2 linked regions of the Salinivibrio kushneri genome follow. The protein of the gene in region 2 interacts with the protein of the main gene of each other region in a pairwise test. Links are inferred from orthologs where the notes say so. Each region holds a gene or a part of one and is shown on either strand. Other genes may lie near its edges.

What was found.
Region 1: the proteins of lolA (region 2) and N8M53_RS07110 interact in binary tests that used the Escherichia coli proteins (3 or more experiments, as listed by UniProt). The link is inferred for Salinivibrio kushneri from one-to-one orthologs.

The regions. Positions count from the first base shown.
Region 1 is NZ_CP114588.1:1,510,981-1,517,556, reverse strand. Bases 2,488-5,367 are described here. They hold N8M53_RS07110 (lipoprotein-releasing ABC transporter permease subunit), read left to right. Parts: upstream 2,488-3,273; coding sequence 3,274-4,461; downstream 4,462-5,367. Other genes in these bases: lolE (lipoprotein-releasing ABC transporter permease subunit LolE), read left to right, coding at 5,140-5,367; lolD (lipoprotein-releasing ABC transporter ATP-binding protein LolD), read left to right, coding at 4,454-5,143; N8M53_RS07115 (PilZ domain-containing protein), read right to left, coding at 2,488-3,080. In the rest of the region: mfd (transcription-repair coupling factor), read right to left, coding at 1-2,482; more of N8M53_RS07115, read right to left, coding at 2,487-2,487; more of lolE, read left to right, coding at 5,368-6,378. UniProt on the Escherichia coli protein: Part of an ATP-dependent transport system LolCDE responsible for the release of lipoproteins targeted to the outer membrane from the inner membrane.
Region 2 is NZ_CP114588.1:982,326-988,801, reverse strand. Bases 284-3,063 are described here. They hold lolA (outer membrane lipoprotein chaperone LolA), read right to left. Parts: upstream 2,099-3,063; coding sequence 1,469-2,098; downstream 284-1,468. Other genes in these bases: N8M53_RS04805 (DNA translocase FtsK), read right to left, coding at 2,115-3,063; N8M53_RS04815 (replication-associated recombination protein A), read right to left, coding at 284-1,451. Also shown: more of N8M53_RS04815, read right to left, coding at 135-283; more of N8M53_RS04805, read right to left, coding at 3,064-4,880; leucine-responsive transcriptional regulator Lrp, read right to left, coding at 5,117-5,611; ald (alanine dehydrogenase), read left to right, coding at 5,778-6,476. UniProt on the Escherichia coli protein: Participates in the translocation of lipoproteins from the inner membrane to the outer membrane.

The sequences.
Region 1 (6,576 bases), 530 kb from region 2 along the record:
CTATGGTTTCGATGTCATTGTGTAAAAAGTACACCTGGCCGCCGCGCATAATCTCACGCAGTAATGACTCTTTAATCAGACTGTCTTCGCGTTCACGAACAAAGGTTTTGACTGCGAGGCGACGCGACGGAGGGGTAGCGATAATCGAGAGATCGCGCATGCCACTCATCGCCATATTAAGCGTCCGCGGGATCGGTGTGGCGGTTAATGTGAGAATATCCACATTGGCACGCATGGCTTTGATCTTCTCTTTCTGGCGAACGCCAAAGCGATGCTCTTCATCGACAATCAATAATCCGAGGTCGCGCAGCTTCACATCCGATTGCAGTAACTTATGGGTGCCAATCAGAATGTCCACTTTGCCCGCTTCACAATCGGCCAAAATCGCTTTTTGCTCTTTCGCGGATTTAAAGCGTGAGAGTACCTCGACCCGGACCGGGAGGTTAGCGAAGCGGTCACGGAAATTCTCGAAATGCTGCTGAGCGAGCAAGGTGGTGGGAACCAACACAGCAACTTGCTTGCTGTTATTGACCGCTAAGAAGGCGGCACGCATAGCCACTTCGGTTTTACCAAAGCCGACATCGCCACATACCAAGCGATCCATGGCAATGGGACGACACATGTCTGAGAGCACTGCGTTGATCGCTTGTGACTGATCACTGGTTTCTTCAAACGGGAAGGTCGCCCGGAAGGCGCGATAGGCGTCTTTGTCATGGCTAAACGCAAAGCCAGGCTTGGTTTCTCGCTTGGCATAAACATCAAGCAGTTCGGCGGCGACATCACGCACTTTCTCTGCCGCGCGGCGGCGTGCTTTTTCCCACGCCTCTCCACCAAGCTTATGCACGGGTGCGCTCTCTTCCGCGCCACCTGAATAGCGGCTAATCAAGTGTAGTGCGCCCACCGGAACATATAACTTGGCGCCTTGTTGGTATTCCAGCGTCATATATTCGGTTTTGAGTCCGCCCGCTTCCAGGGTTTGCAAGCCTTGGTAGCGTCCAATGCCGTGCTCAAGATGCACAACGGGTTGGCCAGGTTTTAGTTCGGCCAAGCTTCTGATCACTGCATCTGTACTGACATTTTGCTTTCGCTTGTCGCGGCGGCGTTGCTGCACCGCGCGCTCGCCAAACATATCGCTTTCACAAATCAGCGCAAACTGGCGGCTGTTGTCAATAAAGCCTTGATCAACTGGGCCGATGATTAAACCAAACCGGCCAGGCTGCGCCAATGCCTCGGGCAGGCCATCTGCCACCATAGGGCGAATCTTGGCTTGGGCGAGGAGATCGAGCAGGGCTTCGCGTCGCCCTTCAGACTCGACTGAGAAAATGATGTCGCCGTTAAATTGCTCACTAAACTGGCGCAGCGCGGCGAGTGGTTCTTTGGCTTGGTGGTTGACCGTTAGCGTTGGCAGCGGTGTAATATCGAGGTTTTCCCGCCCGGCCTTTTCGGTGACGGTGTCACTTTCTAGCTTTAAGCGTGGGTATTGCTTAAGGGTGGTAAATAGTGCCTCTTTACTTAACCACAGCGCATCGGGGGGAAGCAGTGGTCGAAGCGGATCGACGCGACGCTGATCATAGCGGTTTGCCACGTCGGCTTGGAAATGATCAATAGCGCTTTCAATGTCGCCAACCGATAACACCAAGGTATTGTCAGGCAAATAATCAAACAAGGTTTCTGTTTGTTCAAAAAACAGCGGCAGCCAGTACTCAATCCCGGCCGGCCAGGTTTTTTTACTCACCTGCTGGTAAATGGATTCTGGCTCTCGGCGTGCCTCAAAATGCTCGCGAAAACGGCCACGAAAATACTCCACTGCGGCGTCATCGGTAGGAAATTCATGTGCCGGCAAAAGCTGGATGTGCTCCAGCTCGCCGGTTGAGCGCTGGTTTTCCGGGTCAAATTGACGAATGGTGTCGACTTCATCGTCAAAAAAGTCAATACGATAAGGCTCGTCACTGCCCATCGGGAACAGGTCGAGGATCGAGCCTCGGCTGGCAAATTCGCCATGTTCCATGACTTGATCGACATGACGATAGCCCGCATCGGTGAGCTGATCGCGCAGTTTTTCTAGCGATAAAATATCGCCTTTTTTCACCATTAAGGCGTGTTGATGGAGAAAATGCCTTGGGGTGACACGCTGCAAGGCCGTGCTCGCCGGTGCAATCAGGACGCCATCTTGTTGATGTGGCAGTTGATACAAACAAGACAAACGCGCGGAAATAATATCCTGATGGGGCGAGAAACTGTCGTAGGGCAGGGTTTCCCAGTCAGGAAAGAGATCGCAATGGCCTTGAGTAAACTGGCGAATGGCGGGCTGCAAACGCACGGCGGTTTGGTTGTCCGGTACCAAAAGAAACACCGGGCCTGCGTGTTGCTGCGTGAGCGTGGCAATGGCTAGCGGTAAGGCAGCCCCAGATAAATTACCAAGATGTTTAACATCGCCTGGCCCAGAGGGCAGCGTAAAAGCATAGAGCGGTTGTTGGGTCATGAGTTTAACTGCTTGATTGTTTTCGGTTTCGTGCACGCTTTTTTAAGAGTTTCTGCTGATGATGCAACGCAGCACGAATGAGCGTGTCTCGGTCTTCTTCCAATAAACGGGTGTACTGGATTTGGATCACATAATGTGGATTGTCTTGGTCACTCTCGGGGTGAAGCTCACACCCTGTTACCACGCCATAACAGTAAACCGCGGTGGGCGGGTAATCGAGAAACAACTTTACGCGCGTGTGGACGCCTTTTTGAAGCGGCGAGTGGCTCAAGTACGAGAAACTGCTGGCACCGAAAGCGCGGGTGACAAAACGATATGTAGGCTGGTCTTCATGACTTAACATGTAGCCCATCATTAAGGTGATTTTTTCGTTTTGAGCCTGTAGAACGCGGAATAATGCGGAGGCGTCGTCAGGATCGATAGCTTTTAGATCTTTTTCTACATCACTATCGAGTTGACCACACTGGCTGGCGAGGCGGAAAGGCGCTGGGATTTCGGCCATGAAGGCGTCCGCATCGGGTTGCGCTTGATTGTCGGCAAGTGGCTCAACATTGATACGAATCGCCGCTCGCACAGAAAAATATTCGTCTTGGCTCATCACTGTGCCTTAGATTGCAGTTGTATTAATGATTATCACGCACCCGCCGCGAGAGGTAAAGGTTAGTTGCTTTTTCTTGGCAAAGGAGACGGCATTTATGCTGTGAATCCTGGCTTTGAGGCAAGGTTGGCTTGGCGTCCCAGTGTTGGACAGGTATGCTTGCAACGAATCAAAACAATAAGCTAGGTGCGCTATGTTTCAACCCTTGTCGGTGTTTATTGGCTTGCGATACTTACGCGGCCGCTCAGCCGACCGTTTTGGCCGATTTGTCTCGTCGATGTCCACCGCAGGCATTGCCATCGGCGTCATGGCTTTAATCACGGTGTCGTCGGTGATGAATGGCTTCGAAGCTCAATTGAAAGGACGAATACTCGGCGTGTTACCCCATGCGATTATTGCCAACGGGCAAGCACACCCAGATAAAACCGCGATTGAGGGTTGGCCTCATGTGATTGATACGGCACCGATACAAACCACGGATGCCGTGATTCAAAGCCGCAAAGGCTTGAGCGCCGGGTTATTAGAGGGCATTGACCCCAGTGCGCATGAACCCTTGGCTTCCCACTTATTGCAAGGTGAACTATCGGCACTGGCAGCCGGGCGTTATCAAGTGATCATTGGGCGTAGCATGGCCTCTGAATTACAACTTCGCGTCGGGGATGCTGTCCGCGTGATGGTCACCAGTGCCAGTCGCTTTACACCGATAGGTCGGATCCCCGCACAGCGCTTATTTACGGTGGCGGGTATCTTTCATACCGGGACGGATGTCGATGGGCAATTAATGCTGGCTAACATCGACGATGTGGCGAGACTCAGTGGGGTGTCACCGTCTCAAGCCAACGATTTACGCCTGTTTTTAGATGATCCATTTGCCATTACCCAATTAAAGACACACGCTGATCCCGATACGTGGACGGATTGGCGTGTTTGGCGCGGCGAGCTGTTTCAAGCGGTAAAAATGGAAAAAAACATGATGAGCTTGATGCTCAGCCTGATTGTGATTGTCGCCGCGTTTAACATTATTTCTGCGCTGATCATGGTGGTTATGGAGAAACAATCTGAGGTTGCCATTCTAAAAACCCTCGGGATGCAAGATAAAGACATTGTTGCTGTCTTTATTGCCCAAGGCAGTTTGAGTGGTGTGCTTGGCGCAGCGGTTGGTGGCATCCTCGGCGTGCTCCTATCAGCATATATCAATGAAATTATGTCTATTTTTGGTGTGAGTTTGTTGGGTAATGGTTTGGCGTTACCTGTGGTTATCAATCCTTTTCATGTGGCGATGGTATTAGGCTTAGCAGTCGTGCTAAGTGTGCTGGCCACGCTATTTCCTGCATTTAAAGCGGCATCTGTTCACCCTGCTGAGGCACTGCGTTATGAGTAAATCTTTGTTGTCCTGTCACCGCGTCAGTAAAACGTATCAAGAGGGCGGACAGCCGACCTGCGTGTTAAACGATGTGTCCTTGACCATTGCCCCGGGAGAGCTGGTGGCGATAGTGGGCTCCTCGGGCTCGGGGAAAAGTACATTATTACACACCTTGGGAACCCTCGACTTGCCGTCGGAGGGCGATGTGCAGATACAAGGGGAGTCAGTCAGTGCGATGAAAGCCAGCGAGCAAGCGAAACTACGCAATCAGACGTTGGGGTTTGTATATCAGTTTCACCATTTGCTTGCCGATTTCACTGCGCTGGAAAATGTGATGATGCCGCTGTTGATTAACAAAATGAGCCACAGTGCTGCGTCTGAACGCGCCACGGCGATGCTAACAGCCGTTGGGGTTGGACACCGACTCAGTCACCGTCCATCGGAGCTCTCAGGTGGCGAGCGCCAGCGTGTGGCCATTGCACGTGCGTTAGTCAATGAACCCAAGTTAGTGTTAGCCGATGAGCCTACGGGGAACCTTGATCATACCACCGCCCTGGAAATTTATGATTTGATGCGTCAGCTCAACGCGCAGCATGGCACGGCATTTTTGGTGGTGACCCACGATAGCGAACTTGCCGCCAAGCTAGACCGTCAGCTGACGATGCAAGATGGTCAATTGCTGGGGCAGGAGGGAGCATGAAGCCTTTATCGTTGGCAATAGGCCGTCGTTTTAGTCGCGCCAGACAACGCAATCGCTTGGTCTCCTTTATTTCCTTGTCGTCAGTGATCGGGATTGCGGTAGGGGTAATGGTGATCATTGTAGGTCTATCTGCGATGAACGGGTTTGAGCGTGAACTGAATCAACGTGTGTTGTCGGTGGTACCGCATGCACAAGTGTTTGGTGTCAATGGACCCATCGATAATTGGCAACAGGTAAAACGTCAGACTGAACAGCATCCTAATGTGGTGGCTGCGGCTCCCTATGTTGAAATGACCGTGTTGATGGAGCATGGCTCTGCGCTGCAGCCTGCGCAAATTCGCGCGGTTGAGCCGGCGTATGAGCAAACGGTGAGTCGCATTGGTGATTATATTGAAGGTGGCTGGGAGAGCTTGCCGTCTGGGCAGTCGCAGATTGTGTTGGGGCAAGGCGTGGCGGCGAAGCTGGGCGTCAGTCAAGGGGATTGGTTGACGGTCATGGTCCCCGCGACGGATAGCCAGCTTGCATTGCGTGCTCCGAAGCGGGTGAGAATGCAAGTGGCTGGACTGTTGCGTCTTGGTGGCCAAATCGACCATTCCTTGGCCCTGATGCGACTTCAGGACGCGCAAACTATTATGCGCATCGGCCAGTCAGTGACCGGTGTGTCGCTGAAAGTCTCTCCGGTGTTGCAAGCGCGGCAGATTGTGCATGAAGTCGGCCAAACGCTAACCACTTATGTGTATTTAAAAGACTGGACCAGTGAGTTTGGTTATTTATATCGGGATATCCAATTGGTGCGAACCATCATGTACTTGGTGATGGTGTTAGTCATTGGCGTGGCCTGCTTTAATGTGGTGTCAACCTTGATGATGTCGGTAAAAGATAGAGCCGCAGACATCGCGATTTTGCGCACCATGGGGGCGGACGATCGACTGATCCGTCGCATCTTTATTTGGTATGGGCTCTTTTCTGGTGCCTTAGGCAGTGTGTTGGGCAGTGTATTGGGTGTTACCTTAGCCACTCACCTCACGGCGATATTGTCTCAGGTCGAACAGTGGCTCGGGCATCGCTTTTTATCAGGTGATGTGTACTTTATTAACTTCTTGCCCAGTGAACTGCATGCCGCTGACGTCGTACTGGTAAGTAGCACGGCCATACTGCTTAGTTTGCTTGCCGCTTGGTATCCTGCCCGAAGAGCCTGTCAGCTCGAGCCAGCCGCGGTATTAAGTGCCAAATAGTGGCCATGCTGCTTGGCGTGCTTTGGTTACTAATACGCTTAACGTTTCTAATACCAAGAGCCCAACAATGGGCTCTTTTTGATCTACCTCGGTGAATCCTGAAGTGAATATCATCTGCATACGCGGGGCTGACGGTTGCGTCGCACTTTGACTGACGACGTTTGGTCGTGTTTGATGCCTCACTTAGATTAAATCAGG
Region 2 (6,476 bases):
TGAAGACAAGCTGCGATCGTGCGTATTGTATAACGCGATTGGCCGAGGGTGACCGTGGATGTCACCACTACTAGGCGACTGCGCCTTCATGGTACCGCCGCACTCTAAACCTTACCCAAAAAGGGTGAAGTTGCCTAGCGCTTTTGCGGGCTTTTTGCGTCCAGCTCGTCCAGAAAGGCGAGCTTTTCAGCGATTTTAATTTCTAGCCCGCGATTAACGGGCTGGTAGTAACGCACCTCGCCAAGTTCTGGGGGCAAATAGCGCTCACCGGCGGCGTAGGCATTGGGTTCATCGTGGGCATAGCGATAGCCATCACCGTGTCCGAGTTGCTCCATCAATGCGGTTGGTGCATTACGAAGGTGCATAGGCACGGGCGCATTGGCGGTGTCTTTCGCATCGCGTAACGCTTGTTTCCATGCGGTATACACCGCGTTGCTTTTCGGGGCGCTGGCCAAATACACCGCCGCTTGGGCAATGGCGCGCTCTCCTTCTGCTGGCCCCACGCGGGTAAAGCAGTCCCAGGCGTTCAGCGCGACCTGCATCGCGCGCGGATCGGCATTACCGACATCCTCTGAAGCGATCGCAAGTAGCCGCCTTGCGACATAGAGTGGGTCGCCTCCTGCACTGACAATCCGTGCATACCAATACAATGCCCCATCGGGGCTCGAGCCGCGTACCGATTTGTGAAACGCAGAAATCAAGTCGTACCACGCATCCCCCTGCTTATCGAACTGCGCCACTTTTTCACCGGCCACATCTTTAAGCATCGGCATCGTGATTTGGCCATCGGCCATGTCTGCCAACATTTCCAACAGGTTTAACGCCATACGTGCATCACCACTGCACGCTGCCGTCAATGCCGATTTAACCCCTTCCTCAAACGTCAAGGGCTGCTCACCAAGCCCACGCTGTGCGTCGGCGAGCGCTTGATCAATCACCGCTTCCAAATCGCTCTCGTCAAGACTGGTTAAACGGTACACACGGGCACGCGATAGCAAGGCGTTATTAAGCTCGAACGAGGGGTTTTCCGTGGTGGCACCAATAAACGTGACAGTGCCCGCTTCCACATGGGGCAAAAACGCATCCTGCTGGCTTTTATTAAAGCGGTGCACTTCATCGACAAACAGAACAGTACGAATACCAGCTTGCTTGTTTTGCTCTGCGCGTCCAATCGCCTCTCGGATCTCCTTGACGCCAGACGTCACGGCTGAGATTTGTTCCAGCTCTGCGTTGGCTTGGCGCGCGGCAATATCCGCAAGGGTGGTTTTACCGGTCCCAGGTGGACCCCAAAAAATCATCGAGTGGAGGGAGCCAGACTCAATTGCCCGGCGAAGCGGTTTACCCTCAGCGAGAAGGTGACGCTGACCGATGTACTGATCAAGCGTAATAGGCCGCATGCGTGCGGCCAATGGGCGAAAATCATCTGCAAAGTCAAGCGGTAAGGTCGACACAGTCACCTCCGAGGCAATTATCTTGGTTGGCGCTGATCGTCGACCATCACTGAGTCTGGTGGCGTAAACGAAAACAGGTCTGACGCCGGTGCTTGTCGGCTAAATTGACTCAGCGAGAACTGGCTCTGTTGCCCATCTTGCTCAACCACGGTAAAGCCGGTCAAGGTACCATCCGGTTTCACCGTGACTTCAAATTCGCCAATCGTGCCTGTGGTTTTTGGCGTTAAGGTAAAGGTATCAGCCTCTTGGGTGATTCGATACGCCTGCCAATCACTGGGCTGATTGCGTGTCAGCAATACAAACGGCGTTTGTGCCGTCGCATCCTCCAACCACATCGCGGTCACTTGCTCAACAAATGGGCTGTAGTACCAAAGCGTATCGCCATCAGAAATCATGATGGTTTCGTCGGGAGAGGTCGTGGTCCAGTTAAACAAGTTTGGCCGCTGAATCGCCAACCGCCCTTTTGCTTGATGAATCACCTCTCCTTCCGGGCTTTGCACTGTTTGGGAAAACTGCGCACTGAACGCGTCAACCTGACTCAACCGTTCCATCAGGTGTTGTTGCGCCTGCGTTTTCGCCTGCACCGACAATGCAAAAAGTAGAGACAGCACCACCATTAGGTGGCGGATAGCAGAGAATCGAGTCATGAAACCTTCCATTCGATCAATCTTTGGGTGGCGGTGGCGCGATGACTTCGCGATTACCGTTATGGCCTGGTGAGCTTACGACACCGTGTGCTTCCAGTTGTTCCACGATCCGCGCCGCTCGGTTGTAGCCAATTTTGAATCGGCGCTGTACGCCAGAAACAGACCCTCGACGGCTTTCGGTGACAAATTCAACCACTTGGTCAAAAAGCTGGTCCAGCTCTTCCCCATCTCCGCCTGAGGGCGCTTCACCCGGCAACAAGCTATCGGAGCCTTGATCCCCTTTGGTTATTTCGTCTAGGTACTGAGGCTTACCACGCGCTTTCCAATTGTTTACCACGCGATGCACCTCTTCATCACTGACAAAAGCACCATGAACACGAATCGGATGGTTGGAGCCATTAGGCATAAAGAGCATATCACCCATCCCCAATAACGACTCTGCGCCACCTTGGTCGAGGATAGTGCGTGAATCTGTCTTGGTAGACACCGTAAACGCCATCCGCGTTGGAATGTTGGCTTTGATTAAGCCTGTGATCACATCCACTGATGGACGCTGGGTGGCAAGCACTAGATGAATACCTGCGGCTCGAGCCTTTTGCGCCAGACGCGCAATCAACTCTTCCACTTTTTTGCCCACCACCATCATCAGATCGGAGAATTCATCCACGACCACCACAATATAAGGCAGCTTTTCCAGCTTAGGCGCTGACTCATCCATCGAGTCACCTGGCTTCCAAAGCGGATCGGGAATGGGATTATTCGCCGCTTCTGCGGCTTTTACTTTCTCGTTAAAGCCTTTTAAATTTCGCACCCCTAGCGCCGACATCAACTTGTAACGACGTTCCATCTCGCCAACACACCAACGCAGGGCATTGCCCGCATCTTTCATGTCAGTCACCACCTCGGTTAACAGGTGTGGGATCCCCTCATACACCGAGAGCTCGAGCATTTTCGGATCTATCATAATAAAGCGCACATCTTCCGGTGAAGCTTTATACAGCATGCTCACCAACATGACGTTCACACCCACCGATTTACCCGAGCCTGTGGTACCCGCCACCAGCATGTGTGGCGCCTTACCCAAATCGGTAATAATCGCTTCACCCGCGATATCATTCCCCAGCACCACCGAAATAGGCGAGTGGCTGTTCTTAAACCGCTCGCTACCGATCACTTCGGACATAAACACCGTTTCTCGGTGCTCATTGGGGAGCTCAAGACCAATATAGGGTTTACCTGGGATCACTTCGACCACACGCACTGCCGTGGTCGACAAAGCACGCGCCAAGTCTTTGGATAAGCCAGAAATGCGCGAGACTTTGACCCCAGGGGCCAAGTCGAGCTCAAAACGGGTGATCACTGGGCCTGGATACACGCCAACCACGCGCGCCTGGACTTTAAAGTCTTCCAGTCGTGCTTCGACCAGGCGAGCAATCTTCTCGAGCTCTTCACGCGTCGCCTGCTCTGCGGTGTGGCGAGCGGGGTCAAGCAGATCGAGGGTCGGGAAAGGTTCTTTCGGTGTGGGTAAATCCGGCTCATCTTTGACTAAGAACGGGTGATCCAGTCCAGCTGCCTGCTGCTGATTTTTTTGCGCTTGGCGAATGGTTTCTTGGAAGGGGTCGTCATCCTCATCCGCGCCACTGCTCGCTTGTTCTGCACGCTCAAGCTCGGACAGCCCATCTTGATTGCCATAGGTTGTGTCGACGTGATGCTGGCTCGGTGCGATTGGTGCACTGTGCAGATCATCAGATGGTGGCTCTTCGCCCGTTTCAATGGAGGGAGCAGTTCCAGTATCAAGATGTGGCGTATCCACCTCAACGCGCGAAGACGATACAGGCGCAGCTTCTTCATGCTCCTCCTCCTGCTCGATAGCAAGGTGCCACTGCCCCAATGACGGTTCCTCGGGGTGCGCATCATCGCTATCGGTAGCGCCCTGATCGTCGGCAACATCCGAGTCTGTTGCCGAACGCGCTTGTCCACCAAAGATAATAGGCGACGCGGCCTTGTTCTGTGCCTGCTCATCGTTGGCGGAACTCTCCGCCTTCTCCGGCGCTGACGGTGTCAAGCGACGTAAATCACTGAGCTCCATCGGCTCAGATGTATTGGCTGCGGTGTGTGTGTCGGAGTCTGGCATGCCTAGCTCGGTGGGTGCGTCACCGCGAATCCGATTCACCGTCCAGGTGACGCCTTTTAGTGTCATGGCGCCGAGGTTATCAACAATGGTCAACCAAGAGATCCCTGTAAAGAGAGTAAAACCGGCCGCCCAGCCAAACAGCATCATCAAGGTCGTGCCTAATACATTAAATAGCGGCAGCGCCAAACTGTTGGTGACATCCCCCATCACGCCACCAGAGGAAAAATGCCAAAAATCGTCAAAATTCAAATCGGCCAACGAGCAGCTGGTTAAAAACAGGATGAACAGTCCTAATATGCGCGCACCGATAATGGTGTAATTAATGGGTTCGTCGTCACCACGGCGACGTAAAAATACCCAACCACCGAGGATCACCGCTGGCGGCAGCGGATACGCTAAGATGCCAAACGAGAAGAAAAGACTATCGGCGAGCCAAGCGCCCATGGCGCCTGCGGCATTGTGCACATCACCATGCCAAGCAGTTTGCGACCAAGACGGGTCGGCTGGATTAAAAGACAATAAAGCCACCATAGCAAACACGGCAGCCGCGAGCACCAAGATAAACCCACACTCTTTTAATCGCTGAACACCATCTAAACGCACTTTGGAACGAGCTGCTTTGGGCTCCCGACGTAAAGAAAACTCCATCATCACCTGTTTAATACCGTTCTTGAACCGCATTCCTCATCCTATCTTGAGGCTTGCTCATATTGTCCTGACTTTACCACATTCATGCCATGAGAGCAGGCATGATGCCTGTTTACGATAAATCTTTACCGAGATATCACACAATCCTCAGTGATCCGAGCAAAAAATAAGCCGAGCACAATGCTCGGCTTGCGTTCTGATAGGAGTTGCCCCGCACCACCCATTTAACTCACTGACTATCGCGTATGAATAACCAGATGATTGCTCTGCTTGACCTCTTCCATTACCACGTAGGTGCGAGTGTCATTCACACCAGGCAAACGCAGCAAAGTTTCACCCAATAACTTGCGATATGCCGACATATCCGCTACTCGTGTTTTAAGCAGGTAATCAAAATCCCCTGACACTAACGAGCACTCTTGAATGTCCTCAAGCGTTTGCACGGCTTTGTTAAATTGCTCGAACACATCAGGCGCACCGCGGTTGAGTGTGATTTCGACAAACACTAGCAGTGATGCATCCAAATACTGGGGGTTAAGCAGTGCTGTATAGCCAAGGATATAACCTTGACGCTCAAGACGTCGTACACGTTCTAGACAGGGGGTAGGAGAAAGACCAACACGTTTTGATAACTCAACGTTAGAGACTCGCCCATCCTTTTGGAGCTCGTTCAGGATGTTGCGGTCAATGCGGTCCAATTCCTTGGAGGGCTTTTTTTTGGTATCTACCATTTTTTATTCCACCTTGTTACTTCCTTGCAAAAAGATATACCAAATTAAATAACATCTAAATGATTTTCAGCATCAAATGCTGGTTTATTGCCTTTATACTAGCCTGAAAATTGACAATATCAATAACAAGCCAGCCGATAACACTGAATAAACAAGAGGTGACAGCATGATCATTGGCGTTCCAAAAGAAATCAAAAACCATGAGTACCGCGTTGGTATGGTACCCGCGAGTGTTCGCGAGCTCATTTCTCACGGCCACTCTGTCTACATCGAGACCAACGCAGGTAATGGTATTGGTTTCTCTGACGACGACTATAAAGCCGCCGGCGCGTCTATCCTTCCCACTGCTGCTGACGTCTTTGCTAAAGCAGAAATGATCGTCAAGGTAAAAGAGCCACAAGCCGTTGAGCGTGCGATGCTCCGTGAAGGACAGATTTTGTTCACCTATTTGCATCTTGCACCAGATTTTCCGCAAACAGAAGACTTAATTAAAAGTAAAGCCATCTGTATTGCCTACGAAACGGTAACAGATTCTAAAGGTCGATTGCCACTACTTGCGCCTATGTCTGAGGTTGCCGGTCGTATGTCTATTCAAGCAGGTGCACAAGCGCTTGAGAAATCACATGGTGGTTCAGGCATGCTGCTCAGCGGTGTGCCCGGTGTTGAGCCTGCGAAAATCGTGGTATTAGGCGGTGGCGTAGTTGGCTCTAACGCTGCACGTATGGCGGTTGGCCTACGCGCGGACGTGACTATTCTCGACAAAAATGTCGACACCCTACGTCGCCTCGATGAAGAGTTCCAAGGGCGCGCCAAAGTGGTGTACTCCACCGAGGAGACCCTGGAGCAGCACGTGCTGAACGCAGAC